DNA from 3 places in the Pseudomonas sp. B7 genome. Region 3 is predicted to be linked to each of the others. Evidence: predicted binding sites of a transcription regulator. Region 3 holds the regulator's gene; each other region holds the start of a gene.
The links. Region 3 encodes FliA, which starts transcription of late flagellar genes. Its sites were predicted from a motif close to CTAAAGTTTNNNNNNNNNNNGCCGNTAA; they were not measured.
Positions count from the first base shown of each region.

Region 1: motA (flagellar motor stator protein MotA) is a predicted target of FliA. The motif match lies at 8,706-8,733, and genes of this name have one in related genera.
Region 2: JKA62_RS03425 (flagellar protein MotY) is a predicted target of FliA. The motif match lies at 4,500-4,527, and genes of this name have one in related genera.

Region 1 covers NZ_JAERRE010000002.1:647,233-657,920, reverse strand. The annotation lists gene JKA62_RS07835 (N-acetylmuramoyl-L-alanine amidase) at 1-1,148, opposite strand, end outside; gene tsaE (tRNA (adenosine(37)-N6)-threonylcarbamoyltransferase complex ATPase subunit type 1 TsaE) at 1,200-1,670, opposite strand; gene JKA62_RS07825 (bifunctional ADP-dependent NAD(P)H-hydrate dehydratase/NAD(P)H-hydrate epimerase) at 1,658-3,157, opposite strand; gene queG (tRNA epoxyqueuosine(34) reductase QueG) at 3,221-4,300, shown strand; gene JKA62_RS07815 (trimeric intracellular cation channel family protein) at 4,282-4,893, opposite strand; gene orn (oligoribonuclease) at 4,977-5,519, opposite strand; gene rsgA (small ribosomal subunit biogenesis GTPase RsgA) at 5,627-6,658, shown strand; gene motB (flagellar motor protein MotB) at 6,714-7,781, opposite strand; gene motA (flagellar motor stator protein MotA) at 7,785-8,636, opposite strand; gene JKA62_RS07790 (HDOD domain-containing protein) at 8,804-10,342, shown strand; gene JKA62_RS07785 (rhodanese-like domain-containing protein) at 10,382-10,688, shown strand, end outside.
Region 2 covers NZ_JAERRE010000001.1:709,260-719,947, forward strand. The annotation lists gene nth (endonuclease III) at 1-29, shown strand, start outside; gene JKA62_RS03405 (PA3496 family putative envelope integrity protein) at 137-316, shown strand; gene JKA62_RS03410 (response regulator transcription factor) at 405-1,031, opposite strand; gene JKA62_RS03415 (hypothetical protein) at 1,430-2,014, shown strand; gene JKA62_RS03420 (argininosuccinate synthase) at 2,178-3,395, opposite strand; gene JKA62_RS03425 (flagellar protein MotY) at 3,525-4,433, opposite strand; gene pyrC (dihydroorotase) at 4,594-5,640, shown strand; gene rnt (ribonuclease T) at 5,637-6,311, shown strand; gene JKA62_RS03440 (peroxiredoxin) at 6,386-6,988, opposite strand; gene JKA62_RS03445 (bacterioferritin-associated ferredoxin) at 7,280-7,498, shown strand; gene bfr (bacterioferritin) at 7,698-8,174, shown strand; gene grxD (Grx4 family monothiol glutaredoxin) at 8,280-8,621, opposite strand; gene JKA62_RS03460 (molybdopterin oxidoreductase family protein) at 8,719-10,688, opposite strand, start outside.
Region 3 covers NZ_JAERRE010000010.1:36,270-46,957, forward strand. The annotation lists gene JKA62_RS21580 (ParA family protein) at 1-520, opposite strand, end outside; gene motD (flagellar motor protein MotD) at 564-1,454, opposite strand; gene JKA62_RS21590 (flagellar motor protein) at 1,467-2,207, opposite strand; gene JKA62_RS21595 (protein-glutamate methylesterase/protein-glutamine glutaminase) at 2,207-3,343, opposite strand; gene JKA62_RS21600 (chemotaxis protein CheA) at 3,393-5,660, opposite strand; gene JKA62_RS21605 (protein phosphatase CheZ) at 5,700-6,488, opposite strand; gene JKA62_RS21610 (chemotaxis response regulator CheY) at 6,506-6,877, opposite strand; gene fliA (RNA polymerase sigma factor FliA) at 7,045-7,785, opposite strand; gene fleN (flagellar synthesis regulator FleN) at 7,782-8,612, opposite strand; gene flhF (flagellar biosynthesis protein FlhF) at 8,726-10,066, opposite strand; gene flhA (flagellar biosynthesis protein FlhA) at 10,078-10,688, opposite strand, start outside.

The DNA of each region.
Region 1 (10,688 bases), on a different contig from region 3:
TGGCGCACGCCGCTGCTGATCGAACGCGCCAGCGCCTGCTGGTGGCTCGCTGCCGAAAGCTTGTTCGCTTCGTTGGCGTTGGAGATGAAGCCGGTTTCCACCAGGATCGACGGGATGTCAGGCGATTTCAGCACCATGAACCCGGCCTGTTCCACGCGCTGTTTGTGCAGCGGGGTGACCCGGCCAATGTTGGTCAGGACTTTCTGGCCGACGTTGAGGCTGGAGGTCAGCGAGGCGGTCATCGACAGGTCGAGCAGAACACCGGCCAGCATCCGGTCCTTGTCATCGAGACTGACGTTGCCGGCACCGCCGATCAGGTCGGAACGGTTTTCGCTGTCGGCCAGCCAACGGGCGGTTTCCGAAGTGGCACCACGGTCGGACAGGGCGAACACCGACGCACCGAACGCGGCCGCTGACGGCGCGGCGTCGGCGTGGATCGAGACGAACAGGTCGGCGCCCTTCTTGCGAGCAATCTCGGTACGGCCGCGCAGCGGGATGAAATAGTCACCGGTACGGGTCAGTTCGGCGCGGAAGCCTTTCATGCCGTTGACCTGACGCTGCAGCTCACGGGCGATCTGCAGTACCACGTCTTTTTCGCGCTGACCGCGCGAGCCCGATGCACCCGGGTCTTCGCCACCGTGGCCGGCGTCGATGACCACGATGATGTCGCGTTTGCCGGCCGGGGCTGGTGGCAGTTTGATCGCAGGCTCGGCCGGCGTCACCGGCACCGCAGGAACGGTCGCAACCGTTGGGGTCGACGCAGGCGTAGGCGCTGGTGCGGCGTCAGCCGGGTTATCGAACAGGTCGACCACCAGACGGTTGCCATACTGCGCATTCGGCGCCAGCGAGAAGCTTTTCGGAGTGACGGCTTTTTTCAGGTCGATGACCACCCGCAGGTCGGTCGGCGTGCGCTGGGCCGAACGCATGGCGGTAATCGGCGTGTTGGCGGTCTGCACATTCAGCGGCGCGCCGAGGGTGGCGCCGTTGATATCGATCACCAGACGATCCGGCGCGGTCAGCGTGAAGACGCTGTGCTGCACCGGGCCTGTCAGGTCGAACACCAGTCGCGTGTTGTCCGGCGCCCGCCACAGGCGCACGCTGTTGACCTTCGTCTCGGCCACAGCGTTGACGGTTACTGCCATCAACATCAGTCCAGCGGCAGCCACCAACGCGCGAAAGCGCATACCTAACCCCATCATTCAATTGGTTTCCAATGCCAAAGCGGCACACCAGGCCTCGCCGCGCGAGCCCTGGGATAAAATGGTCAGCGAACGTCCGCTGTCTTGCGGGCTAATGGTAATGGTCAGGTCAGGCTTTGGCAAAAAGCCTGCACCTTTATCGGGCCATTCGATCAGGCACAGGGCGTCGTCTTCGAAATAGTCGCGAATCCCGAGAAACTCCAGCTCTTCCGGATCGACCAAGCGATACAGGTCAAAGTGAAACGCCCGGACGTCACCGATCTCGTAGGGCTCGACCAACGTGAAGGTCGGACTTTTCACCGCCCCGACGTGCCCCAGGCCGCGAATGATGCCCCGCGACAGCGTGGTTTTACCCATCCCTAGGTTGCCTTCGAGAAAGATCAGGCCATGGCCCTGGGTGATACGGGCGATGCGTGCGCCAAAGTCGCTCATGGCCTGTTCATCGGCCAGGTACAGGGTTACTTCAGACACGGTGCATGCTCCTCCAACAACTGACGAATGGCTGGAATCAGATCACTGGCCGCCAGCCCACGGCCGAATTTACCTTGTTGCGCCCCGGCGCTGGCGTGCAGCCAGACCGCCAGACACGCGGCATCGAAACCGTCCATGCCCTGGGCCAGCAGCGCGCCGATCAGGCCCGCCAGCACATCGCCGAGCCCGGCAGTGGCCATGGCCGGATGGCCTTGATGACAAAGCGCCAGACGACCATCGGGATGAGCAATCAGACTGCCCGCGCCCTTGAGCACCACCACCGCTGTATATTTTTTGCTCAACGCCAGCGCCGCCGCGGGACGATCAGCCTGCACTTCGGCGGTACTGATCCCCAATAAACGCGCTGCTTCCCCCGGATGCGGCGTGATCACGCAATCCTTGGGCAAACTGACAAAACCGCGGGCCAGCAGGTTCAGCGCATCGGCATCCCACACCTGCGGCAGCGAGGCATTGGCAGCGGCCGACAACAGCGCCCTTCCCCAAGCGGCCTGCCCCAGTCCCGGCCCGACCACCAGCACCGACACCTTTTCCAGCAGCCCCATCAACTGATTGGCCGAAGAAGTACCCAGCACCATGGCTTCCGGCACCCGGCTCAACGCCGCTGGCACATGTTCCGGGCGAGTCGCGACCGAGACCATCCCGGCACCACTGCGCAACGCGCTTTCGGTGCTCAGCAGAATCGCCCCGCCAAAACCGTGATCGCCGCCGATCAGCAGCACATGGCCGAAACGCCCCTTGTGCGCCGCCGGCGCGCGGGCCGCCAGACGCGGCAGGTTAATCGCGCTGAGCCGTTGAGCGGCAGCAGGAATGTCACTGAAGTTTTCGGCCGTGGCCTGCAGATCGTTAAACCGCAGTTCGCCGACGTGATCCGCCGCCGCACCCGTGAACAGCCCGAGTTTCAGCCCGATAAAAGTCACGGTGAGGTCGGCGTGCACTGCATCACCCAGCGCATGACCGGTATCGGCGCACAACCCGGAAGGAATATCGACCGCCACCACCGGCAGTCCGCTGGCATTGATCGCCGCAATCGCAGCGGCGTAAGGCTCACGCACTTCGCCGTTCAGGCCGGTGCCGAGCAACGCGTCAACGACGATGCCGCGCAACTCGCAGGACAGATCCCATGCTGCAATCGAGACACCCTCGGCCACGGCTTCGGCGTGCGCCACGGCAGCATCGCCCTTTAAACGCTGCGGCTCACCGACAGCCAGCACCTGAACCTGCCAACCCGCCCGGTGGGCCAGCGCCGCCACCAGATAACCATCGCCGGCGTTGTTGCCGTGCCCTGCGAACACCGTCATTTCATTCGCGGCCGGCCATTGGCGCACCAGCGCGCGCCATGTGGCATGGGCGGCACGCTGCATCAATTCGAAGCCCGGCGTGCCCCCGGCGATCAGCCGTGCATCGAGTTCGCGCACCTGCGCGGCACGGTACAGTGCGTCGGGTAATTGATCTTTAGTGTGCGGCATGCGTCTTCGGGCTCCGATGTCTGGCAGAATTATACGCACCTCAGCTCCGGTTTCTCTCGCCTCATGTCCGCCATCACCACAGATCTGCCTGCCCTCGCCCAATCCATCAAGGACTGGGGCCGCGAGCTGGGCTTCCAGCAAGTCGGCATCAGCGGTCTGAACCTGGCCGAGCATGAACAGCACCTGCAACGCTGGCTTGAGGCCGGCTATCACGGCGAAATGGATTACATGGGCGCCCACGGCAGCAAACGCTCGCACCCCGAAGAGCTGGTGCCGGGCACCTTGCGCGTGGTGTCACTGCGCATGGACTACCTGCCGGGCGACACGCAAATGGCGCAATTGCTGACCAAACCGGAAAAGGCCTACATCTCGCGTTATGCCTTGGGCCGCGATTATCACAAGTTGATCCGTAAGCGCGTTCAACAACTGGCGGACAGGATTCAATCCGAGATCGGCCCGTTCGGTTTCCGCGCCTTCGTCGACAGCGCCCCGGTGCTGGAAAAGGCCATCGCCGAACAGGCCGGCCTGGGCTGGATCGGCAAAAACACCCTGGTGCTGAACCGCAAGGCCGGCAGTTACTTCTTTCTCAGCGAACTGTTCGTCGACCTGCCCCTGCCGGTGGATGAACCCCATAGCACCGAACATTGCGGCCGATGCACCGCATGCCTCGACATCTGCCCGACCAACGCTTTCGTAGGCCCGTACGTGCTGGACGCGCGACGCTGCATTTCCTACCTGACCATCGAACTGAAGAACGCCATCCCCGAAGACCTGCGACCGCTGATCGGTAACCGTGTGTTCGGCTGCGACGATTGCCAGATCTGCTGCCCGTGGAACCGCTTCTCCCGCCCGTCCGGCGAAAGCGATTTCAAGCCACGGCACAACCTGGACAACGCCGAACTGGCCGAACTGTTTATGTGGGGTGAAGACAAATTCCTCAGCAGCACCGAGGGTTCACCATTGCGCCGTGCGGGATACGAACGCTGGCTGCGCAATCTGGCGGTTGGATTGGGTAATGCGCCATCGAGCATTCCAGTGCTGGAAGCGCTCAAGGCCCGGCGCGAATACCCGTCAGAACTGGTGCGTGAACATGTGGAATGGGCGCTGAAACAACACGCCGACCGTCAAGGTGCGTCGTTATAGACGAACTTCGGCATTTCCCAGTGGAAGCGAATCGCCAACAGCCGCAGTAGAAAGCCACCGAACAACGTGATCAGGATCGCCTGTTCGCTCGGCACATTCAGGAACAGACAGAGCATGTAGCACCACGCCGCAGCGAACGAGACGCTGGCGTACAGCTCACGGCGGAAGATCAACGGGATGTCGTTGCAGAAGATGTCGCGCAGAATGCCGCCGAACACACCCGTGATCACGCCGCTGACCGAAGCCACCAACATGCCGTGGCCCATTTCCAGGGCGGTCATGCAGCCGATCAGGGTGAACGCCACCAGACCGACCGCGTCGAGCACCAGAAACAGCGAGCGCAGGTGACGCATCCAGCGTGCGGTGAACACGGTAATCATCGCCGCAATCGTCGTCAGCACCAGGTATTCCGGGTGTTTGACCCAGGTCAGCGGGTAATGCCCGAGCAGCACGTCGCGCACTGAACCACCGCCCAATGCGGTGACGCAGGCGATCAGCACCACGCCGAACCAGTCCATGCCACGGCGGCCCGCAGACAGGGCGCCGGTCATGGCTTCGGCAGTAATGGCGACGAGGTAGAGCATCAGCAACATGGTGGCGATCCTGGCAGGAAGGCGCGCAGTCTACTCACTTCGCCGAGGCACCAAAAGAGGGCGCCCCGGCGAGGGTGCCGATCTCAGAACTTGATGAAATGCTTGCGGTAGTGCTGCAGCTCGGCAATCGACTCGCGGATGTCATCCAGTGCGAGGTGAGTGCTGCCCTTCTTGAAGCTGTCACGCACGTCCGGCGCCCAGCGCGCGGCCAGCTCCTTGAGCGTGGAGACGTCGAGGTTGCGGTAGTGGAAGTAGCTTTCCAGCGCCTTCATGTGGGTATAAAGGAAGCGGCGATCCTGGCAGATGCTGTTGCCACAGATCGGCGACTTGCCCTTCGGCACCCACTGTTCGAGGAAGGCGATGGTTTCGGCTTCAGCCTCGGCCATGCTCACACGGCTTTCACGCACGCGCTGGGTCAGGCCGGAGTTGCCGTGGGTGCGGGTGTTCCACTCGTCCATGCGGGCGAGGACTTCGTCGCTATGGTGGATGGCGATCACCGGGCCTTCGGCCAAAGTGTTCAGGTCACTGTCGGTGACGATGGTGGCCATCTCGATGATGACGTCGTTTTCCGGATCGAGACCGGTCATTTCGAGGTCGATCCAGATCAGATTCTGCGGGTTTTGCATATTTCGGCTCCTGAGCAATGCTGCGCAGTTTAGCCTAGGCAGCCTGCCGGGCGTGCTAAACTCGCGGCCGTTTTACCTAATCGCTGTATTCTTCAGACGGAACACCCATGGCCAAACGCCAACTCAATCGTCGTCAAAACTGGCGCATCGAAAAGATTCAGGGCGAGCGCGCCGCCCGCGCCGCCAAACGCGAGTCCTCGGCCGTCGAGGCCCTCGAAGGCGGCGATCTGGGCCCGGAACAGCACGGTCTGGTGATCGCCCACTTCGGTGTGCAGGTCGAGGTCGAGGCCGTTGACGGCGAACTGGCCGGCCAGGTCTTCCGCTGCCACCTGCGCGCCAACCTGCCAGCGCTGGTGACCGGCGACCAGGTGGTCTGGCGCGCCGGCAACCAGGGCATCGGCGTGATCGTCGCGCAACTGCCGCGCACCACCGAGCTGTGCCGCCCGGACAGCCGTGGCCAGCTCAAACCGGTGGCCGCCAACGTCGACATGATCGTCATCGTCTTCGCCCCGCTGCCCGAGCCCCATGCGAACCTGATCGATCGTTATCTGGTCGCCGCCGAGCACGCCGGCATCCGCCCGTTGCTCCTGCTGAACAAATTCGACCTGATCGACGAACAGAACGCCCCGGCGCTGAATGCCCTGCTGGCGGTCTATCGCACGCTGGGTTATCCGGTACTGGAAGTCTCGGCGCACCACGGCAACGGCATGGAGCAATTGCAGAAGCAGCTCGACGGGCGCATCAGCGTGTTCGTCGGCCAGTCCGGTGTCGGCAAGTCATCCTTGGTCAACAGCCTGCTGCCGGAAGTCGAAACCCGCGTCGGCCCGCTGTCCGAGTTGTCGGGCCAAGGCACGCACACCACGACAACCGCACGCCTGTTCCACTTCCCCGGCGGCGGCGAGCTGATCGACTCCCCGGGCATCCGTGAATTCGGCCTCGGCCACGTCAGCCGCGCCGACGTCGAAGCCGGCTTCATCGAGTTCAACGATCTGCTCGGCACCTGCCGCTTCCGCGACTGCAAGCACGACCGCGAACCGGGATGCGCACTGCTCAAAGCCCTGGAAGACGGCCGCGTGCAGCAGCAGCGAATGAACAGCTACCGCTCGATCATCGCCAGCCTGCCGGAAAACGGTTACTAGGCTTTCAAGTAACCAGACACAAAAAAGCCGACATCGCTGTCGGCTTTTTTGTGGGTCACTGTTTCGGCGCGGGAGCCGGTGCAGCAGGCGCCGGGGCTGGCGCCGCGCTGCCTGGTTCGGTCGGTTTCGGCAGCGGGTCGTCGAACAGGTTCAGCCGTTCGCGCAACTCGTGGGCCGGCACTGGCTGCTGATCCGCCGGCAAGGCGTTCGGGTCGACCGGGGTGGCCGGGGCGGCGCCGTTCTGGCCTTGATCCGCCGGTTTCGACGGGTCGGCACCTTGCGCACCTTCGATGGCGGCCTGGGCCTTCTTGGTCAGCACCACGATGTCGATACGGCGGTTGACCGGGTTGAACGGGTTCTCCTTGTCGAACAGCGCCGACGAGGCGTAACCCACCACACGCGCCACTTGCGAGTCCGGGTAACTGCCCGCCACCAGCGCACGCCGGGCGGCGTTGGCGCGGTTGGCCGAAAGCTCCCAGTTGCCGAAATCGCCGTTGCCCACGTAAGGCTTGGCGTCGGTGTGACCGCTGATGCTGATCTTGTTCGGCACCGCCTTGATGGTGTCGGCCATGGCCAGCAGGATGTCTTCGAAGTACGGCTTCAGGCGTGCAGAACCGGAGTCGAACATCGGCCGGTTCTCGGCGTCCATGATCTGGATACGCAAGCCGTTCGGCGTGATTTCGAACAGAATCTGATCCTTGAACTTCTGCAACTGCGGGTTCTCGTCGACCTTGTTCTGCAGTTCTTGCAGCAACAGTTCCAGGCGTTCTTTCTCGACCTGCTCGGCCATGCCTTCAACCTGTTCGGTGTCGACCGTGACCTTGTCCGGCTGCGGCTGCGACTTCACTTCGGGGTTGAGGGTATTTTCCGGCGCCAGGGTCGGCGTACCGCCCAGGTCGATGATGTACGGCGTGCCGCTCTCGGAGAAACCGACCGGGTCCTTGAAGTAACCGGCGATGGCGATCTTCTGTTCCGGGGTCGCGGTGGACAGCAGCCACAACACCAGAAAGAACGCCATCATCGCCGTCGCGAAGTCGGCGAAGGCGATCTTCCACGCCCCGCCGTGATGCCCGCCGGCGATGCGCTTGACGCGCTTGATGATTATCGGCTGGTTATTTTCCATGACTTAACGACCGCGAACGGCTTGTTCCAGCTCGGCAAAGCTTGGACGGTGAGCCGGGTACAGCACCTTGCGACCGAACTCGACAGCCAGCGACGGCGGCATGCCGGAAGCCGAAGCCACCAGAGAGGCCTTGATGGCTTCGTAGACGTTCAGCTCTTCCTTGGCATCGTGCGCCAGGGAGTGCGCCAAAGGACCGAAGAAACCGTACGCCGCGAGAATACCGAAGAAGGTACCCACAAGTGCCGCACCCACGTGCAGGCCGATGGATTTCTGATCGCCTTCACCCAGCGAGGCCATGGTCACCACGATACCGAGTACCGCCGCGACGATACCGAAACCCGGCATGGCGTCGGCGATGCCGTTCACCGCGTGGGACGGATGCTCAAGGTCTTCCTTCAGGCTGTACAGTTCCATGTCGAACAGGCCTTCCAGCTCGTGGGGAGCCATGTTGCCGGAGGACATGATGCGCAGGTAGTCGCAGATGAACGCGGTCATGCGTTCGTCTTTCAGTACCGCCGGGTACTTGGCGAAGATCGGGCTCGCGGCGGCGTCTTCGATGTCGCCTTCGATGGCCATCATGCCTTCACGGCGGCTCTTGTTGAGGATCTCGTAGATCAGGCCAAGCACTTCCAGATAGAACGTGTGGCTGAAACGCGAACTGAACATGCTCAGGGATTTCTTGAGCACGTGCATCGTCATGTAGCCGGGGTTGGCCTGGAGGAAGGCTCCGAGTGCCGCACCGCCGATGATCATCACCTCGAAGGGCTGGATCAGGGCGGCAATCTTGCCGTGGGAGAGCACGTATCCGCCGAGCACGCTCGCGAATACGACGATGATGCCGATAATTTTAGCCATAGGTAGAAAGGTACTTGTTTAAGTCGGGTTCAAGGTCATATTCGGAAGTTAAAAAATCTCTTCTTCTACTTATCGGCAAAACTGCGCCAGACTATAGCCAGTTCAGGCGAAAAGCCAATTTAGCCCATGCCGGGCGCGTCTACAGTCAGTGAAGATCTCGTCCAGACATGGCTAATGAAACGAACGTCCCACACGTAAAACCGACCACACTCGATGGCTGGGTGAAGCTGCTCGACAGCGTTCGTCTGCCAGTGCCGCAAGACGCCCATGACCGGGTCTGCCGGGCGATTCGCGATGACCGCAGCTCGCTGCGCGACATCGCCGACCTGATGCAGGACAGCCCGGCGCTGGCCCTGAGCATCATCCGCGAAGCCAACCGCCACACCCACGGCAACATGACTGCGCCTGCGGAAAACCTCGAAGTGGCGATCAATCGCCTCGGCCTTGCCCGTACCGAAGAACTGCTCGCCCGCCTGCCCGCCGAACCTGCCGCGCAGATCCCCCAGGCCCTGCGCCAGTTGCAGATGATCAGCCAGCACGCCACGCAACAGGCCAACGGTTTTTTCGCCAGTCGCCTGGCGCGACTGTGGCAGGACATTCATTGGGGCAGCCTGTTGTTTCTGTCGCCGCTGTGGCCGTTGGCGCTGACCTTTCCCCAACTGCTTGAAGAGTGGGAAGTGCGGGTTATCCACAAGGGTGAATCGGCGCGAGTCGTGGAAAAGCAGCTGTTCGGCGTACGCCTGCTGAAGATCGGCGAGGCGCTGGTGCAAGTCTGGCGTCTGCCGGTCTGGGTGCAGCAAGGTTATCGGCTGCTGCTGACCGAACAGCGCGAACTGGTCAAAGTCCTGCGCATTGCCCGCGACGTCGATCATCCGTTGCGCCAGCAGAATCGCCTCGATGACGACCCGACCCTGCGCCGCTGGCTCAACCAGCCGGCCAACACCGTGTTGCTGGCCAACGGACTGGCACTGTCGGCGCAACAGGCCTGGGACAGTCCGCACAGTGAGCGCTGGCAATTCCTGACCAGCCTCTACCTGCAAATCTCGATGGACGAGGTGCAACAACAATTGCACCAACAGGCCGCCGTCAGCGCTCGCCATCATTTCATGCCGGACCTTTGGCACCCGGCGCTTTCGCTGCTGTGGCCGTGGGGTACCCGTCGCCTTCCAGCCGGAATGCTGCCGGCTGCCGCGCCGTCCGCTGAAGACCTGAGCCAGTGGCGCCGGCAATGCGCCGAACTGCTGGCGGTGCCAAGTCGCTTCACCAACGCCATGAGCCTGACCGTCGCCGCCCGCGACGCGCTGGTCGCCAGCGGCATGCGTCGGGTGATGATCCTGATGGCCGACCGCGGCCACGCCAATCTGCGCGTCCATCAAACCTCCGGGTTGCCGAAGGACGCCGCTGCGCTGAATTTCGTCGTCAGCCAGAGTTCGGTGCTGCAACGCTTGCTCGCGCAGCAGGCGCAAGTGCGGATCACCCCGGACAACAACGCCCAGTTTTCCGCCCTGCTGCCGCCCTCGCTGCGCGCCCTTTTCCGTGGTGAACACCTGTTCCTGCGTTCACTGGTGAACAACGGCCGGGTGATCATGATTGTGGTCGCCGACCAGGGTGGCGGTCCGTTCGCCGACATCACCGTGCAAGCCTTCGGCAAAACCGCGCAGTGCATCGAGAAAGCCCTGCACAGTTTTAGCCAGCGCGGCCAATGACAGCTACAATCCCTCCCCTTTGTGCTCTGGAGACCTCACATGTCTGATTTCTCTGGCCTGGCCCTGGTGATCGAGCCGAGCGATCTGCTGCCGCGCCTCGAATCCCGCGATCTGATTCTGGTGGATCTGACCAGTGCCGCCCGCTACACCGAAGGACACATTCCCGGCGCACGTTTTGTCGATCCGAAACGCACCCAGCTGGGTCAGGCGCCGGCTCCGGGGCTGTTGCCGAGCAAGGAAAAAATCGAAGAACTGTTCGGTGAGCTGGGCCATCGCAAAGATTCGGTTTACGTGGTCTATGACGACGAAGGCGGCGGCTGGGCCGGGCGCTTCATCTGGCTGCTCG
Region 2 (10,688 bases), on a different contig from region 3:
ATTACAAGCACAAAACTTCTGACGATTGAGCGACTATTGGTTTTATTGATTTATCGATTGAAAAAATCTTTTTTACCATCTGCTGGAATATCGATATAAGGAGCGCCAAAGGCAGTCTTAGCCTGGAGTTGACCTTATGAGCACCAGCAAAGAGCAATTGGAAGCGGATGACGACTTTATCGCCACGGAGGCCGATGATGCCGATCCTGTGGTTGAAGTCGCCAAGACCAACTTGAGCAAACGCCGAACCATCGACAACCTGCTTGAGGAGCGCCGACTGCAAAAGCAATTGGCCGATTACGATTTTGATCTCTGACATTTGAAAGCCTCCCGAAACGGAGGCTTTTCTGTTTCTGTCACACGCTGATTCCGATCCGCCCATGATCCGTCAGCCACTGAAACTCTCAGACCAGACCGTTTCGCTGCGCCAGTTCGATCAGATCCACCAGCGAGCGCGCGTTGAGCTTCAATAGTAACCGGGTTTTGTAGGTACTCACGGTCTTGTTGCTGAGGAACATTCCGTCGGCAATTTCCTTGTTGGTCTTGCCGCGCGCCAACTGCTGCAACACCATCATTTCCCTCCCGGACAGGCGATCGACCATGTCCGCTTCGCTGGCGTTTCCAAGGCTGGTCCGCACGGTATGCAGCGCCTGATTCGGAAAATAGCTGTATCCGGACAGTACCGCCTTGATGGCACTCAGCAACTCCGTCAGATCCTGTTGCTTGCAGACATAGCCCGCCGCCCCCGACTGCATGCAGCGCATGGAAAAATGTCCCGGTGACTGGGACGTCAGCACCAGCACCTTCAATGGCATTGCAATGGTCGTAAGACGCGCAATGACTTCCAGACCATCCAGTTTCGGTATGCCGATATCCAGAATGACGATATCCGGCATCTGGTCACGAGCAAGTTGTAATGCATCCACGCCGTTATCCGTTTCTGCAATGACTTCGTAGCCATGACGTTCCATCAGCATACGTACCGCAAGACGAATGACGGGGTGATCATCCACGATCAGCACTTTATTCATGGGCAAGTCCAGTTTCGCTGTTCGAATTTTTAGAACCGGCACAATAACTCAGTCATTTCCTCCATGGCATGGATAAGTTCCTCTACACCAGCACCGAGAGACGCCTCCTACAGCCAATAAAGATTATTCCTACAGAAAAGACTCACTCACAGAAAAACATGAACTCCCATCCGGAAGTTCGGCTCCTACCCCGCCCTTCTCGATAGCGTTCATGACAGGCTAAACACCGAAACGAAGATCAGCGACCACACATTAAAAAACAGAAACACCTTACACATATCGCACTCCTGGAATTTAATATAAACACCAAACACCGAGAATCCTGTTTATCCGACAACTTGAAACTCGACCACTCACTCAATCAAGACGACGAGAAAGACCATTCATGAGTAAATACCATGCTAAAAATCAACAGGAAGATCCCCAACCCCATTACCGTCATTGCCATCTTCGCTTTTATATCGGAAACCTCCGCCGCCGTATCACTGCCATTTCTTAATAATAATGAACGGGAGCTGTACGTCTGGTTCCTGATCAGTTTTCCGTTCTACCTGTTGTTTCTGTTCTTCATCACCCTGAACTTCAACTATCGCTCTCTGTATGCTCCATCCGACTTCGACAACGACAAGAACTTTCTCAAGGCTTTCGAAGAAGAAATCAATCTTCCGAACAAGGTTGCACCCACTCAGCCGAATGTCGATTTACACGCTGTCAAACTACCAAAACCGTTGGACAGGGTGTACATCATTGACATTCGACAGATACACACGAGTTCGGTAATAGCGGAGCTACTGGAAAAGTTCCCACATCCAAACAAGCATTCGCTGAGGCTGTTTCTGTTTTTAACCGACGCTGTGTCAGATATTTTACTTAAAGAACATATCGACAATCTGGAAAAAAAACTCAAAAGAACACAAGGAACAACCTTCTGTATTGTTTACAACACTCATTCGTTGAATACATCTGTATTGGGAAAGATATGAAAGGAGATAAAGCGTGGAGGAAGACATCCATGCAATGCACGATGTACAGCCGATGATGACAGTAACGCTGACAGGTACCTATCAAGTCAAACGAGCCCCCGCTCCAAAAAAAAACGGCCTTGTCGCTACGACAAGGCCGTTCTTTCCATCAGGCCCGAAGAACTTAGAACAACTTGCGGCCCTTGTTGGCAGCAATACGCATGCGCAGTGCGTTGAGCTTGATGAAGCCCGCCGCGTCGGCCTGGTTGTAGGCGCCGCCGTCTTCTTCGAAGGTCGCGATGTTGGCGTCGAACAGCGAATCGTCGGACTTGCGGCCGGTCACGATCACGTTGCCCTTGTACAGCTTAAGGCGCACAACGCCGTTCACGTTGACCTGAGAAGCGTCGATCATCTGTTGCAGCATCAGACGCTCAGGGCTCCACCAGTAACCGGTGTAGATCAGGCTGGCGTACTTCGGCATCAGCTCGTCTTTGAGGTGAGCGACTTCGCGGTCCAGGGTGATCGATTCGATGGCGCGGTGAGCGCGCAGCATGATGGTGCCGCCCGGGGTTTCGTAGCAGCCACGGGACTTCATGCCGACATAACGGTTCTCGACGATGTCCAGACGGCCGATGCCGTGCTCGCCACCGATCCTGTTCAGGGTCGCCAGTACGGTGGCCGGAGTCATTTCGACGCCGTCCAGCGCGACGATGTCGCCGTTGCGGTAGGTCAGTTCCAGGTATTGCGGGGTGTCGGGAGCCTTCTCCGGGGAGACGGTCCAGCGCCACATGTCTTCTTCGTGCTCGGTCCAGGTGTCTTCCAGCACGCCGCCTTCATAGGAGATGTGCAGCAGGTTGGCGTCCATCGAGTACGGGGATTTCTTCTTGCCGTGACGCTCGATCGGGATCGCGTGCTTCTCGGCGTAGTCCATCAGTTTCTCGCGGGACAGCAGGTCCCACTCGCGCCAAGGGGCGATCACTTTCACGCCTGGCTTGAGCGCGTAGGCACCCAGTTCGAAACGCACCTGGTCGTTGCCCTTGCCGGTTGCGCCGTGGGAAATGGCGTCGGCGCCGGTTTCGTTGGCGATTTCGATCAGACGCTTGGCGATCAGCGGACGCGCAATGGAAGTACCCAGCAGGTACTCGCCTTCGTAAACGGTGTTGGCGCGGAACATCGGGAACACGAAGTCACGCACGAATTCTTCGCGCAGGTCGTCGATGTAGATTTCTTTGACGCCCATGGCCTGCGCCTTGGCGCGAGCCGGCTCGACCTCTTCGCCCTGACCCAGGTCAGCGGTGAAGGTCACGACTTCACAGTTATAAGTATCCTGCAGCCACTTGAGGATCACCGAAGTGTCCAGGCCGCCGGAATACGCCAGAACGACCTTGTTTACGTCCGCCATGCCATCACTCCACGGGGTTCTACGGAAAGCCGAGGAGTCTACCGCTCAAACGCGATAATTTACAGAGGCGCGACAGCTTAAGACGACAAAGCGACAGAATCTGTCGAGAGAGCGACGATGACCGGCAGGTCAGGAAGTCGCCGCAGTGTTGGCAGGTGTGCTGGCCTGAGGCGCTGGAGCAGTCGTCGGTGCCACCCGCGCAAGGTGCACATTGACCCGACGGTTCTTGGCCCGGTTGGCGGCATTGGTGTTCGGCACCAGAGGATAACGCTCACCATGGAAACGCACGGTGATCTGCGACTCCTGGATGCCGTTGGCCTTGAAGAAGTCGACCACGGCCAGCGCGCGGCGGCGCGACAGTTCGCGATTGGTCAGGCGATTGCCGCTGTTGTCCGAGTGGCCGTCGAGTTCGATGTGATTGACCGTCGGATCGGCCTTCATGTACTCGAGCATCACTTGCAGCTTGGCCTTGGCGGCGGCGTCCAGTTCGATGCCTTCGCCGGGGAAGCCGATCTGCGATTGCTTGACCTGATCGAAATTCTGCGGGAGCAGTTTCGCCACGCAGGTCTGATAGTCATTGAACGCCTTGCTGAACTTGACCGGCAACAGGCGCACTTCCGACACCCGACCATCGCCCGATGCCCGGCGCACCACCGGGCTGCGACCGTCCATCAGCCCGCTGATCAACTGCCCGGCCTGGGATTGAGAACTGTTGAACAGCACGTTGCCGCTGCCCAGTCGAACCGTGCCCAGATTGATGTCGCCACGACCCGGCTGCCACGGCGCAGCCGCTGCCAGCAAGGTCGCCGAACCACCGCCGAGCATGGCGTTGTAGGCGTTCAGGCGGAAGGTCGCCTGCTCGCCGGCCTTGCGCACGAATTGCCCTGAGCCAAAATCAGTGATCGGCTGCGTCAGACGGCACTCGAACTTGTCGCCCTCGACCGTCCACTCAATGTTCTCCAGACGGGTCTGGTAGGTCAGTGCCATCGCGGGGAGGCTGGCAAACACACTGAGCAAGGCTAAATATCGCTGGCGCACGGGAGGCTCCATTGGCTTCTACAACAAAAAAGACCGAGACATACATCTTTACGGCATACCTATGGGATATCGGACGCTCGTCGCAAAACTTGATAGCGAGTGCCTGCAAGAGTCTTTTCCGGTAGCATTCGCCTCAGTTTGACCCGCCTGGAATCCCCTCATGTCCGACCGCCTGACCCTGCTGCGTCCCGACGACTGGCACATTCATCTTCGCGATGGTGCCGTGTTGACCAATACCGTTGCGGATGTCGCGCGCACCTTTGGTCGCGCCATCATCATGCCCAACCTGGTACCTCCGGTGCGCAACGCCGCTGAAGCCGACGGCTATCGCCAGCGGATTCTCGCTGCCCGCCCGGCCGGCAGTCGTTTCGAACCGCTGATGGTGCTGTACCTCACCGACCGCACCCAGCCCGAAGAAATCCGTGAGGCCAAGGCCAGCGGTTTCGTGCACGCCGCCAAGCTGTATCCGGCTGGCGCCACCACCAACTCCGATTCCGGGGTCACCAGCATCGACAAGATTTTCCCGGTGCTGGAAGCCATGGCCGAAGCCGGCATGCCGCTGTTGATCCACGGCGAAGTCACCCGTGGCGACGTCGACGTGTTCGACCGCGAAAAAATCTTCATCGACGAGCACATGCGCCGCGTGGTCGAGCGTTTCCCGACACTGAAAGTGGTGTTCGAACACATCACCACCGGCGATGCCGTGCAGTTCGTCAACGAGGCTTCGGCCAACGTCGGCGCGACCATCACCGCGCATCACCTGCTCTACAACCGCAACCACATGCTGGTGGGCGGGATCCGGCCGCACTTCTATTGCCTGCCGATCCTCAAACGCAACACTCACCAGGAAGCCCTGCTCGACGCCGCCACCAGCGGCAGCGCGAAATTCTTCCTGGGTACCGATTCGGCGCCGCACGCCCAGCACGCCAAGGAAGCCGCCTGCGGCTGCGCCGGCTGCTACACCGCGTATGCCGCCATCGAGCTGTATGCCGAAGCCTTCGAACAGCGTAATGCGCTGGACAAGCTCGAAGCGTTCGCCAGCCTCAACGGCCCGCGTTTCTATGGCCTGCCGGCAAACACCGATCGCATCACCCTGGTTCGTGATGAATGGACCGCCCCGACCAGCCTGCCTTTCGGCGAGCTGACCGTTATCCCGCTGCGCGCCGGTGAAAAACTGCGCTGGCGCCTGCTGGAGGAACACGCGTGAGTGAAGACCATTTCGACGACGAACTGGACGGTCAAGGTGGCGGCGGTTCCCGTCATCCAATGGCAGCACGCTTTCGCGGCTACCTGCCGGTTGTCGTCGACGTAGAAACCGGTGGCTTCAACTCGGCCACCGACGCTCTGCTGGAGATTGCCGCGACTACCATCGCCATGGATGAAAAGGGTTTCGTCTATCCGGATCACACCTACTTCTTCCGCGTCGAGCCGTTCGAAGGCGCCAACGTTGAACCGGCGGCACTGGAGTTCACCGGGATCAAGCTCGATCATCCGTTGCGCATGGCTGTCAGCGAAGAAACAGCGCTGACCGACATCTTCCGTGGCGTGCGCAAGGCCTTGAAAGCCAACGGCTGCAAGCGGGCGATTCTGGTCGGCCACAACAGCAGCTTCGACCTCGGCTTCCTCAATGCTGCCGTCGCGCGGCTGGACATGAAGCGCAATCCGTTTCACCCGTTCTCCAGCTTCGACACTGCGACCCTCGCGGGTCTGGCCTACGGTCAAACCGTATTGGCCAAGGCCTGTCAGGCAGCCGACATCGACTTCGACGGCCGTGAAGCGCACTCCGCGCGTTACGACACCGAGAAGACGGCCGAGCTGTTCTGCGGCATCGTCAACCGCTGGAAACAGATGGGCGGCTGGGAAGACTTCGACGACTGAGGGTCGTCGGGTTAAATCCCGCGCATGAAAAAACCGGCTCAAGAGCCGGTTTTTTTGTACCTCGACGTTGCGCCTTACAGGGCAGCAGCGTTCTCGGTCAGGTAAGCCGCAACGCCTTCTGGCGAAGCGTTCATGCCTTTGTCGCCTTTTTTCCAGTTGGCAGGGCAGACTTCGCCGTGCTCTTCGTGGAATTGCAGAGCGTCGACCAGACGGATCAGCTCTTCCATGTTACGGCCCAGCGGCAGGTCGTTGATGATCTGCGAGCGGACAACGCCTTTGTCATCGATCAGGAACGCGCCACGGAAAGCCACGCCGCCTTCGGACTCAACGTCGTAGGCCTTGGCGATTTCGTGCTTCATGTCGGCAGCCATGGTGTATTTCACCTGGCCGATGCCGCCATTGTTGACCGGTGTGTTGCGCCAGGCGTTGTGGGTGAAGTGCGAGTCGATCGAAACGGCGACTACTTCAACGTTGCGTGCCTTGAAGTCGGCCATGCGGTTGTCCAGAGCGATCAGCTCGGACGGGCAGACAAAGGTGAAGTCCAGCGGGTAGAAGAACACCAGGCCGTATTTGCCTTTGATGGCCGAGGACAGGGTGAAGCTGTCAACGATCTCGCCATTGCCGAGTACGGCCGGGACGGTGAAGTCAGGGGCTTGTTTGCCTACGAGTACGCTCATTGATATCTCCTGGTGTAGAAACTTGAAGTTCAGGGTTCGGGCCAGCCTGCCACCCTCAGGCGACAGCCCTGTGACACGAACCCCCTTCGCAAGGGCCGACCATCATACACTGCGTTTTTCGACTGTCCTTAAAGGTTTTTCGCGAAATCCCGGCTGGCATCCGGCCATGCACCACCGTTCGTCAGTCACAGGCTGTGGCGATGAAAACCACTGGGAAAGCACTTTGACAATCATTCTCGTTAACATTAAGATCCATCGCAATTGAGTCACAACCAGCGACGGTTCTCACTTATGTATGTTTGCCTCTGCACTGGCGTCACCGACGGACAGATCCGCGAAGCGATCTATGAAGGTTGCTGCAGCTATAAAGAAGTCCGTCAGGCCACCGGCGTCGCCAGCCAATGCGGCAAATGTGCGTGCCTGGCGAAGGAAGTGGTCCGCGAAACCCTGACCAAGCTGCAAACCGCCCAGGCTGCGATCCCCTACCCGGCAGAATTTACCGCCGCGTAATTATCCAGAATTCGAAGAACCGGACTTATGTCCGGTTTTTTTATGCCTGAAAATCAACTGCTTAGCGTCTAGACGCGGAACACAAACATTCTTATTCAGATTAATTTTCATTTATTATTCAATAACTTAGGTTTGACACTTATAAATACCAAGCTCAAACTCTGCCTTATATACCGTTACTTAGGGCAGGACTCCCATCATGAAAGGCGACGTAACAGTCATCCAGCATCTCAACAAGATCCTTGCCAATGAGCTGGTCGCGATCAATCAGTACTTCCTGCATGCGCGCATGTATGAAGATTGGGGCCTGAACAAGCTCGGCAAGCACGAGTATCACGAATCCATCGACGAGATGAAGCACGCGGACAAGCTGATCAAGCGCATCCTGTTCCTCGAAGGCCTGCCGAACGTGCAGGACCTGGGCAAGCTGCACATCGGCGAGCACACCAAGGAAATGCTGGAGTGCGACCTGCGTATCGAGAAGACCGGCCACGCTGACCTGAAAGCCGCCATCGCGCATTGCGAATCGGTGGGTGACTTCGGCAGCCGTGAATTGCTCGAAGACATCCTCGAATCCGAAGAAGAACACATCGACTGGCTGGAAACCCAACTGGGCCTGATCGATAAAGTCGGTCTTGAGAACTATCTGCAATCGCAGATGGGCGAAGACGAGTAATTAGCCAGCGCTAAACTCGCGACACTAAAAAGCCCCGCCCTCTTTCGAGAGGCGGGGCTTTTTATTGCCCGGACTTCAGCTCGCCGAAATCCGGGCAGAAGCCAATCAGGCTTGGGACTTGGCCGCAGCAGCCTTGGCGGATGCTTCCTTGACCAGGGTCTGCAGCTCACCGTTGGCAAACATTTCAGCCATGATGTCGCTGCCGCCGACCAGTTCACCGGCTACCCACAGCTGCGGGAAAGTCGGCCAGTTGGCGTACTTCGGCAGGTTGGCGCGGATTTCCGGGTTCTGCAGGATGTCGACGTAGGCGAACTTCTCGCCGCAGCCCATCACAGCCTGCGCAGCTTTCGCGGAGAAGCCACACTGGGGGGCATTCGGCGAGCCTTTCATGTAAAGCAGAATGGTGTTGTTGGCAATCTGCTCTTTAATCGTTTCGATGATATCCATGGAGCACCTCGGCTGAACTTTCCGACTCATGGGTCGGCACGGTGGCGCATTGTAACGGAATCCCGAGCGCCCTGCTCGGTCTCCCCGACAGACTTGCTCAAGCCGCCGCCACCTTCACCGGCACGCCATTGAGCGCCGCATTGCCTGACAGCTCGTCGAGCTGGCATTCATCGGTCAGGTCATTGGCGCTGGAGCCCGGCTGACCGCTGGCGATCGACATCTGCACACCCGGCCGGGCATGGCCCCATCCGTGCGGCAGACTGACCACGCCCTTCATCATGTCCGCGCTGCCCAGCACCTCGACCTCGATCTGCCCGACCCGCGAACTGACCCGGACAAGCTGACCATCACTGAGCCCGCGACTGGCGAGATCGTCCGGATTCATCAACAACTGATGACGCGGCTTGCCCTTCACCAACCGGTGGTAATTGTGCATCCACGAATTGTTGCTGCGTACATGACGGCGACCAATCATCAACAGCTCATCGGCGGCCGGCGCCTGCAACGCGGCGAAGCGCGCCAGGTCGGCGAGGATTTCCGGCGGCGCCGCCTGAACTCGTTGATTGAAGGTCTTCAATCGCGGTGTCAGGTTGGGTTTCAGCGCTCCCAGGTCAACACCGTGCGGATGATCGAACAGCGTCGCCAGCGACAATTTATGCTCGGACGCATCGCCATAGGCGCCCATGCGCAATCCCGTGTCGATCATCTTCGACGGCGGCATCGTCGGTTTCAGCTCCTTGCCGGTCTTCGCGGCGAAGGCCTTGGCCAGGCCGACGAAGATTTCCCAGTCGTGCAGCGCCCCTTCGGGTTTGGCGAGGATTGCCCGGTTGAATCGAGTGACGTTGCGCACCGCAAACAGATTGAAAGTGGTGTCGTAGTGATCGTTCTCCAGCGCCGAAGTCGACGGCAGGATCAGGTCGGCATAGCGCGTGGTTTCGTTGATGTACAGGTCGACGCTGACCATGAACTCCAGCCCGTCCAGCGCCTGCTCCAGTTGCCGGCCATTGGGCGTGGACAACACCGGATTGCCAGCCACTGTAATCAACGCGCGAATCTGCCCCTCGCCTTCGGTGAGCATTTCTTCAGCCAGCGCCGAGACCGGCAGCTCACCGCCGTACTCGGGACGTCCGGACACGCGGCTCTGCCATTTATTGAAGTGCCCGCCTGAAGTCGAGGCGACCAGATCCACCGCCGGCTCGGTACACAAGGCACCACCGACGCGGTCCAGGTTGCCGGTGACCAGATTGATCAACTGCACAACCCAATGACACAGCGTGCCGAAGGCTTGAGTGGAAACCCCCATCCGACCGTAGCAAACGGCGCTTGGCGCGGCGGCGAAGTCCCGGGCCAGTTGGCGGATCTGTTCGGAGGGAACGGCGCACAACGGGCTCATGGCTTCAGCGGTGAATCCCGCCACCGCCGCGCGCACGTCGTCCAGACCGTCCACCGGCAAATGACTGTCAGACGTCAGTCCTTCGCTGAACAACGTATTGAGCACACCAAACAACAACGCCGCATCGCCGCCGGGGCGCACGAACAGATGCTGATCGGCCATCGCCGCCGTCTCGCTGCGCCGTGGATCGACCACCACCACTTTGCCGCCTCGGGCCTGGATCGCTTTCAGACGCTTCTCGACATCCGGCACAGTCATGATGCTGCCGTTGGAGGCCAGTGGATTACCGCCCAGGATCAGCATGAAATCGGTGTGATCGATGTCCGGGATCGGCAGCAGCAGGCCGTGGCCGTACATCAGGTAGCTGGTCAGGTGATGGGGCAGTTGATCGACCGACGTCGCCGAATAGCGGTTGCGGGTTTTCAACAGGCCGAGGAAGTAATTGCTGTGGGTCATCAACCCGTAGTTGTGCACGCTGGGGTTGCCCTGATACACGGCGACCGCGTTCTGCCCATGACGCTCCTGAATCGCCGAGAGTTTTTCGGCGACCAGCTCGACCGCCTCGTCCCACTCGATGGGCAGCCATTCGCTGCCGACCCGGCGCATCGGCTGACGCAGGCGATCCGGATCGTTCTGGATATCTTGCAGCGCGACGGCCTTGGGGCAGATGTGCC
Region 3 (10,688 bases):
GGTTGATCATCGCCAGGGTGTTGACCATGCGCTCCAGGCCCTTGACGGCCAGGTGTTCGGTCTGCACCGGGATCACCAGTTGTTGACTGGCGGCCAGGGCGTTGACCATCAGCACGCCGAGCAACGGCGGGCTGTCGATGATCGCGTAATCGAAGTCCTGCCACAGCTGCGCCAGACTCTTGGCGATCACCAGGCCCAGGCCACTCTGCCCCGGCGACTGGCGCTCGAGGGTGGCCAGCGCAGTGCTCGACGGCAACAGGGAAATGCGTTCATCACTGGTCGACAGCAGCAACTGGCCCGGCAGGCCTTGCGGCACGCTGCCCTTGTGCAGAAACAGGTCGTAGTTACTGTGTTCCAGGCTGTCGGGGTCGTAACCGAAATAGCTGGTCATCGAGCCGTGCGGGTCGAGATCGACCACGACCACGCGCTTGCCCGCCTCTGCCAGCAAACCGGCTAAAGCGATGGAAGAAGTGGTTTTACCAACACCACCCTTTTGATTGGCGACTGCCCAGACTCTCATTCAGATCGTTCCTCCCGGCCGGGATACTCGGCCGAGACATGGTTCAGCGTATTAATGCGGGCGACGGAGAATTGACGGCACTCTCGCGTCCCGGCGTCTTGACCGGGGTCGGTGCAGTTTGTGTGCCAGCACGCTTCAACGCGGCATCCGGTTGCGCATGGGCGGTTCCGGTGCCGGTCAGGCTGCGGCGCACATCGAGATTGCGCGACACCACCAGCACCACACGACGGTTCTTCGCCCGGCCTTCAGCGGTGGCGTTGTTGGCCACCGGCTGGAATTCGCCGTAGCCCACCGAGGCCATGCGGCCAGGGTTCACACCCTGCATGGCCAGCATGCGCACGATGCTCGCCGAACGCGCCGAGGACAGTTCCCAGTTGGTCGGGTACTGCGCGGTGCGGATCGGTTGATCGTCGGTGAAACCTTCGACGTGGATCGGGTTGTCGAACGGTTTGAGGATCGCCGCGACCTTGTCGATGATGTTGAACGCGATGTCGCTCGGCATCGCATCACCGCTGCCGAACAACAGGCTGGAGTTGAGTTCGATCTCGACCCACAGCTCGTTTCCGCGCACGGTCATCTGGTTCGAGGAGATCAGATCACCGAACGCGGCGCTGATGTCATCGGCGATGCTTTTCAGCGGATCGCTGGCCCCGGCGATGCCGGCGTCGACCTGTTCGGCGTCCTTGACCAGCGGCTTGGCCGGGGTCACGGTCTTCGGTCGTTCTTCACCGATCGGGATCGGCTTGAGCGAGCGGTCGGAGTCGGTGAAGACCCCGATCAGCGCTTCGGAGATGATCTTGTACTTGCCTTCGTTGATCGACGAGATGGAGTACATCACCACGAAAAAGGCAAAGAGCAAGGTGATGAAGTCGGCGTAGGAAACCAGCCAACGTTCATGGTTTACGTGCTCTTCATGCTGGCGACGACGTGCCATGAGGTCAGTCCCTTAATCCATGAAGCCCTGGAGCTTCAACTCGATGGAGCGTGGGTTTTCACCTTCAGCGATCGACAAGATCCCTTCCAACAACATTTCGCGATAACGCGACTGTCGCAACGCGATTGACTTGAGCTTGGCAGCCACCGGCAACAGGATCAGGTTGGCACTGGCCACACCGTAGATGGTGGCAACGAACGCGACCGCAATACCGTTGCCCAGTTGCGACGGATCGGCCAGGTTGCCCATCACGTGGATCAGACCCATCACCGCACCGATGATGCCGATGGTCGGCGCGTAGCCGCCCATACTTTCAAACACTTTGGCCGCTTCGACATCGCGGGCTTCCTGAGTGTAGAAATCCACTTCGAGGATGCTGCGGATCGCTTCCGGCTCGGCGCCGTCGACCAGCAGTTGCAGGCCCTTGCGCGAGTAGGCGTCGGGCTCGGCATCCGCCACGCCTTCCAGACCCAGCAGGCCTTCCTTGCGGGCGGTGAGGCTCCAGTTGACCACGCGGTCGATGCCGCCAGCCAGGTCCACCCGCGGCGGAAAAAAGATCCAGGCCAGAATCTGCATGGCGCGCTTGAACGCGCTCATCGGCGATTGCAGCAGCGCGGCACCGATGGTGCCACCGAGCACGATCAGCGCTGCCGGGCCGTTGGCCAGCGCGCCGAGGTGACCACCTTCAAGGTAGTTGCCGCCAATGATGGCGACGAACGCCATGATGATCCCGATAAGGCTTAGAACATCCATCAGACGCACGCCTCGACGATGTGCTTGCCGATATCGTCCAGGCTGTACACCGCATCGGCGAGGTCAGCCTTGACGATGGCCATCGGCATGCCGTAGATCACGCAACTGGCTTCATCCTGGGCCCAGACCGTGCTGCCGCCCTGCTTGAGCAGGCGTGCGCCTTCACGGCCGTCGGCGCCCATGCCGGTCAGTACGACCGCCAGAACTTTGTCGCTGTAGGATTTGGCTGCGGAACCGAAGGTGATGTCCACGCACGGCTTGTAGTTCAGACGCTCGTCGCCCGGCAAGATTTTCACTGCGCCTCGGCCGTCGATCATCATCTGCTTGCCACCCGGTGCCAGCAGCGCCAGGCCCGGACGCAGGATGTCGCCATCCTCGGCTTCCTTGACGCTGATGCGGCATAGCTTGTCCAGGCGTTCGGCGAAGGCCTTGGTGAAGGCCGCCGGCATGTGCTGGATCAGCACGATCGGCGCCGGGAAGCTGGCCGGCAATTGAGTCAGAACCCGTTGCAGCGCTACCGGGCCGCCGGTCGATGTACCAATCGCCACGAGCTTGTAGTTCTTGCGTTTCGGCGCTGGCGACGAAGCGCTGGCCGCTGGCGCGCGAGTCGGTGCAGGCGCAGGAGCCGGACGGGCCGGAGCGCTGTGGCTGCCAAAGCTCGACGGCGCTGCTGCCGGAATCGGTGCAGGCGTAGGTGCAGCGGCAGGCGCCGGCGCACTGTAGGCACTGAAACGACGGTTGCTGCGCGAGATGCTGTGCACCTTCTCGCACAGCAGTTGCTTGACCTTCTCCGGATTGCGGGAGATGTCTTCGAAATTCTTCGGCAGGAAATCCACCGCGCCGGCATCCAGCGCATCCAGGGTGACCCGGGCGCCTTCGTGCGTCAGCGAGGAGAACATCAACACCGGGGTCGGGCAGCGCTGCATGATGTGCCGCACGGCCGTGATGCCATCCATCATCGGCATCTCGTAGTCCATGGTGATCACGTCCGGCTTGAGGGCCAGGGCCTGATCGATCGCCTCTTTACCGTTGGTTGCCGTGCCGACAACCTGGATGCTCGGATCCGCTGAAAGAATTTCCGAGACGCGGCGGCGGAAAAAACCCGAATCGTCCACCACCAGGACTTTGACTGCCATAAACACTCCATTAGGTGCGGCGGGACGTTGTCGCCCCGCCACCCCGGATTCAAATACGCCGTGCGGCGTAACGCTTGAGCATGCTCGGAACATCGAGAATCAGTGCAATGCGGCCGTCACCGGTGATGGTGGCGCCGGACATGCCCGGGGTTCCCTGGAGCATCTTGCCCAATGGCTTGATGACCACTTCTTCCTGACCGACCAGTTGATCGACGACGAAGCCGATCCGCTGGGTGCCCACCGAAAGAATCACCACATGGCCTTCGCGCTGCTCTTCGTGAGCGGCGGAGCTGACCAGCCAGCGCTTGAGGTAGAACAATGGCAGCGCCTTGTCCCGCACGATCACCACTTCCTGGCCGTCCACCACGTTGGTGGTCGACAGGTCGAGGTGGAAGATTTCGTTGACGTTCACCAGCGGGAACGCGAACGCCTGGTTGCCGAGCATCACCATCAGGGTCGGCATGATCGCCAGCGTCAGCGGCACCTTGATGACGATCTTCGAGCCCTGGCCCTTGGTCGAGTAGATGTTGATCGAACCGTTGAGCTGGGAAATCTTGGTCTTCACCACGTCCATGCCGACACCGCGGCCGGACACGTCGGAGATCTCGGTCTTGGTCGAGAAACCCGGGGCGAAAATCAGGTTGTAGCACTCGGTGTCGCTCAGACGATCGGCGGCATCCTTGTCCATCACACCGCGTTTCACGGCGATGGCACGCAGGACGTTCGGGTCCATGCCTTTGCCGTCGTCGGAGATCGACAGCAGGATGTGGTCGCCTTCCTGCTCGGCCGCCAGGATCACCTTGCCGCCACGGGCCTTGCCCGAGGCTTCGCGTTCTTCCGGCGACTCGATGCCGTGGTCGACGGCGTTGCGCACCAAGTGGACCAGCGGGTCGGCCAGTGCCTCGACGAGGTTCTTGTCGAGGTCGGTCTCTTCGCCCACCAGTTCCAGGTTGATCTCTTTCTTGAGCTGGCGTGCCAGGTCGCGAACCAGACGCGGGAAGCGGCCGAAGACTTTCTTGATCGGCTGCATCCGGGTCTTCATCACCGCGGTCTGCAAGTCGGCGGTGACCACGTCGAGGTTCGACACGGCCTTCTGCATCGACTCGTCACCGCTGTTCAGGCCCAGGCGCACCAGACGGTTACGCACCAGCACCAACTCGCCGACCATGTTCATGATTTCGTCGAGACGCGCGGTGTCCACACGCACGGTGGTTTCGGCTTCAGTCGTCGGTTTTTCCGGTGGCGGCGTCGCCGGTGCACGGGCCGGAGCCGGTGCCGCAGCGGCTGGCTTGGCGGGTTCGGCTTTCGGCTCAGGTGTTTTTGCAGCAGGTTTTGCCGCAGCGGCCGGGGCCTTCGCAACTGGCGCTGCAACAGCCGAAGCATTGCCGGCAGTCACGACAGCACCGGTGGCGACGTCAGTGAACTTGCCTTTGCCATGCAGATCGTCAAGCAGCGATTCGAACTCGTGGTCGGTGATCAGATCGCTACCGGCCGCCGCCGCTGCCGGAGCAGCCGTCGCAGGGACCGCAGCAATCGCCGACTCCAGCGCATCGACGGCAAAGTTGCCCTTGCCGTGCAACTGATCGAGCAAGGCTTCGAATTCGTCGTCGGTGATGTCCGAGCTGTCGCCCGCCGCCGGAGCAGCAGGTGCAGCGGCCGCCGGTGCCACGGCGTCGGCCGCGAACTGGCCCTTGCCGTGCAACTGATCGAGCAGCGACTCGAACTCGGCGTCGGTGATTTCATCGCTGGCCGCTTCAACAGAAGCTGGCGCAGCGGCAGCCGCCGGGGCTTCGGCTTCGGCCTTGACGGCGTTCAGCGAGTCCAGCAACTGTTCAAATTCGTTATCGGTGATGTCACCCGAATCGCCTTCGACGACCAGTTCTTCGATCATCTCGGCAACGGGCGAAGCCGGAACTTCATCCGCCGATTGCGGTTCGGCCAGACGCGCCAGGGCGGCCAGCAGTTCCGGGGTGGCGGCAGTGATCGGGCTGCGATCGCGGACTTCGCTGAACATGCTGTTCACCGCGTCCAGCGCTTCGAGCACCACGTCCATCAGTTCTGCATCTACGCGACGCTCACCCTTGCGCAGGATGTCGAACACGTTTTCGGCGATGTGACAGCACTCCACCAGCTCGTTGAGCTGAAGGAAGCCGGCGCCCCCTTTTACAGTGTGGAAACCGCGAAAAATTGCGTTGAGCAGATCTGCGTCATCCGGGCGGCTTTCCAGCTCGACCAGTTGTTCGGACAGTTGCTCAAGAATCTCGCCGGCCTCAACCAGGAAATCCTGAAGGATCTCTTCATCGGCGCCGAAGCTCATTAATGGGGTGCTCCTACAGGTCTAAAAACCCAAAAAAACTCAAAATCCAAGGCTGGATAGCAAATCGTCCACATCGTCCTGACCGGACACAACGTCTTCTCGTTTATCGGCATGAATCTGCGGACCTTCACCCTGCGAGAGATGTTTTTGTGGATCTTTTTCAGCAAGCATCGCCGCACGGTCATGTTCGATGCCCGCAAAGCGGTCCACCTGGCTGGCCATGAGCACGAGTTTGAGCAGGTTGCTTTCGACTTCGGTGACCAATTGGGTCACGCGCTTGATCACCTGGCCAGTGAGATCCTGGTAATCCTGGGCGAGCAGAATGTCGTTCAGATTGCTCGACACGGCGCGGTTGTCCGCGCTGCTGCGTGCCAGAAAACCGTCGACCCGGCGCGCCAGCTCACGGAACTCCTCAGCCCCGACCTCACGGCGCATGAAGCGGCCCCAATCGGCGCTCAAGGCCTGGGCTTCGTCAGCCAGGCCATTGACCACGGGGGTCGCGCTTTCCACCAGATCCATGGTGCGGTTGGCGGCAGCTTCGGTCAGTTTGACCACGTAGCCCAGGCGCTCGGTAGCGTCGGTGATTTGCGACACTTCCTCAGCCTGTGGCATGTGCGGATCGATCTGGAAATTGACGATCGCACTGTGCAGTTCACGCGTGAGCTTGCCCACTTCCTGGTACAGGCCACGGTCACGGGTCTGATTGAGCTCATGGATCAGTTGCACGGCGTCGCCGAACTTGCCTTTTTCAAGGCTTTCGACCAGTTCGACGGCGTGTTTTTTCAGAGTCGACTCGAAGTCGCCCTGTGAAGATTCGTTATGCTCCATAGCTCCCCCGCGCGTCATCAGCCGATGCGTTCGAAAATCTTCTCGATTTTTTCTTTCAGCGCCTGAGCCGTGAAAGGTTTGACCACGTAGCCGTTAACGCCGGCCTGGGCCGCTTCGATAATCTGCTCGCGCTTGGCTTCAGCGGTCACCATCAGCACCGGCAGGTGCTTGAGCTTTTCATCGGCGCGCACGTGGCGCAGCAGGTCGATACCGGTCATGCCGGGCATGTTCCAGTCGGTCACCAGAAAGTCGATGCTGCCGCTGTTGAGCACCGGAATGGCAGTGGTGCCATCGTCGGCTTCAACGGTGTTGGTGAACCCGAGATCTCGCAACAGGTTCTTGATGATCCGCCGCATCGTTGAGAAGTCATCAACGATGAGGATTTTCATGTCTTTGTTCAATTCGACCTCCAAGCAGTCTTAAACGCGCCCAGCACCTGGACGCGCCATTTCAATCAATCCGGCAAAACACTCGATGACTGTCTGGAGCACAACAGAGCAAGACCGGTGCCGTTCACCACCGCACCAGCCTCGTTCGCAGTGTCCCCACACTGCCTTCAGCGCGCTCGCCACTCCCCCAAACGCCCCCGCAAGCGGGCCGCGCACTGGCTGTGTAACTGGCTGACCCGCGATTCACTGACGCCAAGGACTTCACCGATCTCCTTGAGGTTCAGCTCTTCGTCGTAGTACAGCGCCAACACCAGTCGCTCACGCTCCGGCAAATTGGCAATCGCGTCCGCCAGCGCGGCCTGGAAACGTTCGTCTTCCAGATCGCGCGACGGCTCCAGATGAGCACTGGCGCCATCCTCGTGCAGCCCTTCGTGTTCGCCGTCCTGCAACAGGTCGTCGAAACTGAACAGGCGGCTGCCCAGGGTGTCGTTCAAAATCCCGTAGTAATCGTCGAGACTCAATTGGAGTTCGGCCGCAACTTCGTGATCTTTAGCGTCACGGCCGGTTTTAGCTTCAATCGAGCGAATCGCGTCGCTGACCATACGGGTATTGCGGTGAACCGAGCGCGGAGCCCAGTCCCCTTTTCGGACTTCATCGAGCATCGCGCCGCGGATCCGGATGCCCGCGTACGTTTCAAAACTGGCACCCTTGCTGGCGTCATATTTGGTCGAGACTTCGAGCAGGCCGATCATCCCGGCCTGGATCAAGTCTTCGACCTGCACACTGGCCGGCAACCGCGCCAGCAAGTGGTAGGCGATGCGTTTGACCAGTGGCGCGTAACGCTCGATCAACTCGTACTGCGCGTCACGCGCCGACTTCTTGTAGAAATTCATACCGCTGGCGGTCATAGCACAGGTCCTGCCGTTTGCTGCACGAGGCGCTCGACGAAAAATTCGAGGTGGCCGCGCGGGTTGGCGGGCAGCGGCCAGGTGTCGACCTTCTGTGCAATCGCCTTGAACGCCAGTGCGCACTTGGAACGCGGGAAGGCTTCATAGACCGCACGCTGCTTCTGCACCGCCTTGCGCACGCTTTCGTCGTAGGGCACCGCGCCGACGTATTGTAGGGCGACGTCGAGGAAGCGATCCGTGACCTTGGTCAACTTGGCGAACAGATTGCGACCTTCCTGCGGGCTCTGGGCCATGTTGGCCAGGACGCGGAAGCGGTTCATGCCGTAATCGCGGTTGAGCAGTTTGATCAGCGCGTAGGCGTCGGTGATCGAGGTCGGCTCGTCGCAGACCACCAGCAACACTTCTTGCGCTGCGCGCACAAAACTGACTACCGAGTCACCAATACCCGCAGCGGTGTCGATCACCAGCACGTCGAGATTGTCGCCGATGTCGCTGAACGCCTGAATCAGGCCGGCATGCTGGGCCGGGCTCAGGTGAACCATGCTCTGGGTGCCGGAAGCGGCCGGCACGATGCGGATCCCGCCGGGGCCCTGCAACAGCACGTCGCGCAGCTCGCAGCGGCCTTCGATCACGTCGGCCAGGGTTCGTTTGGGTGTGAGGCCCAGCAGAACGTCGACGTTCGCCAGCCCCAGGTCGGCGTCCAGCAGCATGACCCGACGGCCAAGCTCTGCCAGGGCCAGGGACAAGTTCACTGACACATTAGTCTTGCCGACGCCACCTTTGCCGCCGGTCACCGCGATCACCTGTACGGGATGCATGCTGCCCATGTTATTTCTTTACCTTGTCTTGCATAGACGGAGGCCACATTACTGGCTGCGCGTTCACAACCGGAACAATGCGTGGCAGGCCATCGATGTAGGTACGAAAACTGTTCATTACCTCAGCCAACCTGCTTGGTCGGACTGTGGTAGATATCAGCGAACATGTCAGCCATGGCTTCTTCGCTGGGTTCTTCCTGCATTTGCACGCTGACGGCGCGACTGACCAGTTGATGACGCCGCGGCAGATGCAGATCATCCGGAATCCGTGGGCCATCGGTCAGGTAGGCAACCGGCAGTTCGTGACTGATCGCCAGGCTCAACACTTCGCCCAGACTGGCCGTCTCATCCAGTTTAGTCAGGATGCAGCCGGCCAGCCCGCAACGCTTGTAACTGTGATAAGCGGCGGTTAGAACCTGTTTTTGGCTGGTGGTTGCCAGAACCAGATAATTTTTTGACCGAATGCCACGACCGGCCAGACTTTCCAGCTGCATGCGCAGGGCCGGATCGCTGGCCTGCAGGCCGGCGGTATCGATCAGCACCACGCGCTTGCGCAGCAGTGGATCCAGCGCCTGCACCAGGGACTGGCCCGGATCGACGTGGGTCACCGAAACGTTAAGGATGCGGCCCAGCGTCTTGAGCTGCTCCTGCGCGCCGATACGGAAACTGTCCATGCTCACCAGCGCGATGTTCTGCGCGCCGTACTTGAGCACGTAGCGGGCGGCCAGCTTGGCCAGGGTGGTGGTCTTGCCCATGCCGGCAGGACCGACCATCGCAATCACCCCACCCTCTTCCAGCGGCTCGACTTCCGGCACGGCAATCATCCGCGCCAGGTGCGCCAGCAGCATGCGCCAGGCCTGACGCGGTTCGTCGATCTCGGTGATCATCGACAGCAGATCACGGGACAGCGGGCCGGACAGACCAATGCGTTGCAGACGACGGTACAGATTCGCCTGGGCCGGACGACTGCCTTGCAGCTGGTTCCAGGCCAGGGTGCCGAGTTGCACTTCCATCAGTTCGCGCAGGCTGTTGAGCTCGAAACGCATCGAGTCCAGAGCACGCGGGTCAACGCCTGCGGAAACCGCTGCAGGCGCCGGTGCCGGACGAGCCGGAGCTTCGTAGGTCGGTTCGGTCAGCGGCTCGGCAGCGGTCAGCGGCAGGCCGGCCGTCAACGGCAGCCCGGCGAACAACTGGCGATTGGTGTTGCCGTCGGCTTCGCCACGCAGGCTCAGCTCGGCCTGGGCGGTGACAATGCGCGACTGGGTCTTGCGCAGCTCATCCTCGAGTTCCATGTTCGGAACACGCGGGGCCAGCGCAGACAGTTTGTAATCGAGCGCCGCGGTCAGCTCGACGCCGCCAGCGATGCGGCGGTTGCCAATGATGGCGGCATCAGCGCCCAGCTCATCACGAACCAGCTTCATGGCCTGACGCATATCGGCGGCGAAAAAACGCTTAACTTGCATAAACCACTACCTCAGCCGTTGGGCCCTACTGTCGCAACGATGGTCACTTGCTTGTTGTCCGGAATTTCCTGGTAGGCCAGCACATGCAGTCCGGGAACTGCCAGGCGACCAAAGCGCGAGAGCATCGCGCGAACCGGGCCTGCTACCAACAGAATCACCGGCTGACCTTGCATTTCCTGGCGCTGCGCCGCTTCGATCAGCGAACGCTGCAGCTTCTCGGCCATGCTCGGCTCCAGCAGAACGCCCTCTTCCGAGCCTTGTCCTGCCTTCTGCAGACTATTGAGCAATATTTGTTCCAACCTTGGCTCCAGCGTGATAACTGGCAGCTCCGACTCAGTCCCTACAATGCTTTGGACGATGGCGCGCGATACGCCAACCCGCACAGCAGCCACCAAAGCGGCGGTATCTTGACTCTTGGCGGCATTGTTGGCGATGGCCTCGGCAATGCTGCGGATATCGCGCACCGGCACGTGCTCGGCCAGCAACGCCTGCAACACCTTGAGCAGTTGCGACAGCGTGACCACGCCCGGCACCAGCTCTTCAGCCAGTTTCGGCGAGCTCTTGGCCAGCAATTGCATCAATTGCTGCACTTCTTCGTGGCCGATCAGCTCGCTGGAGTGCT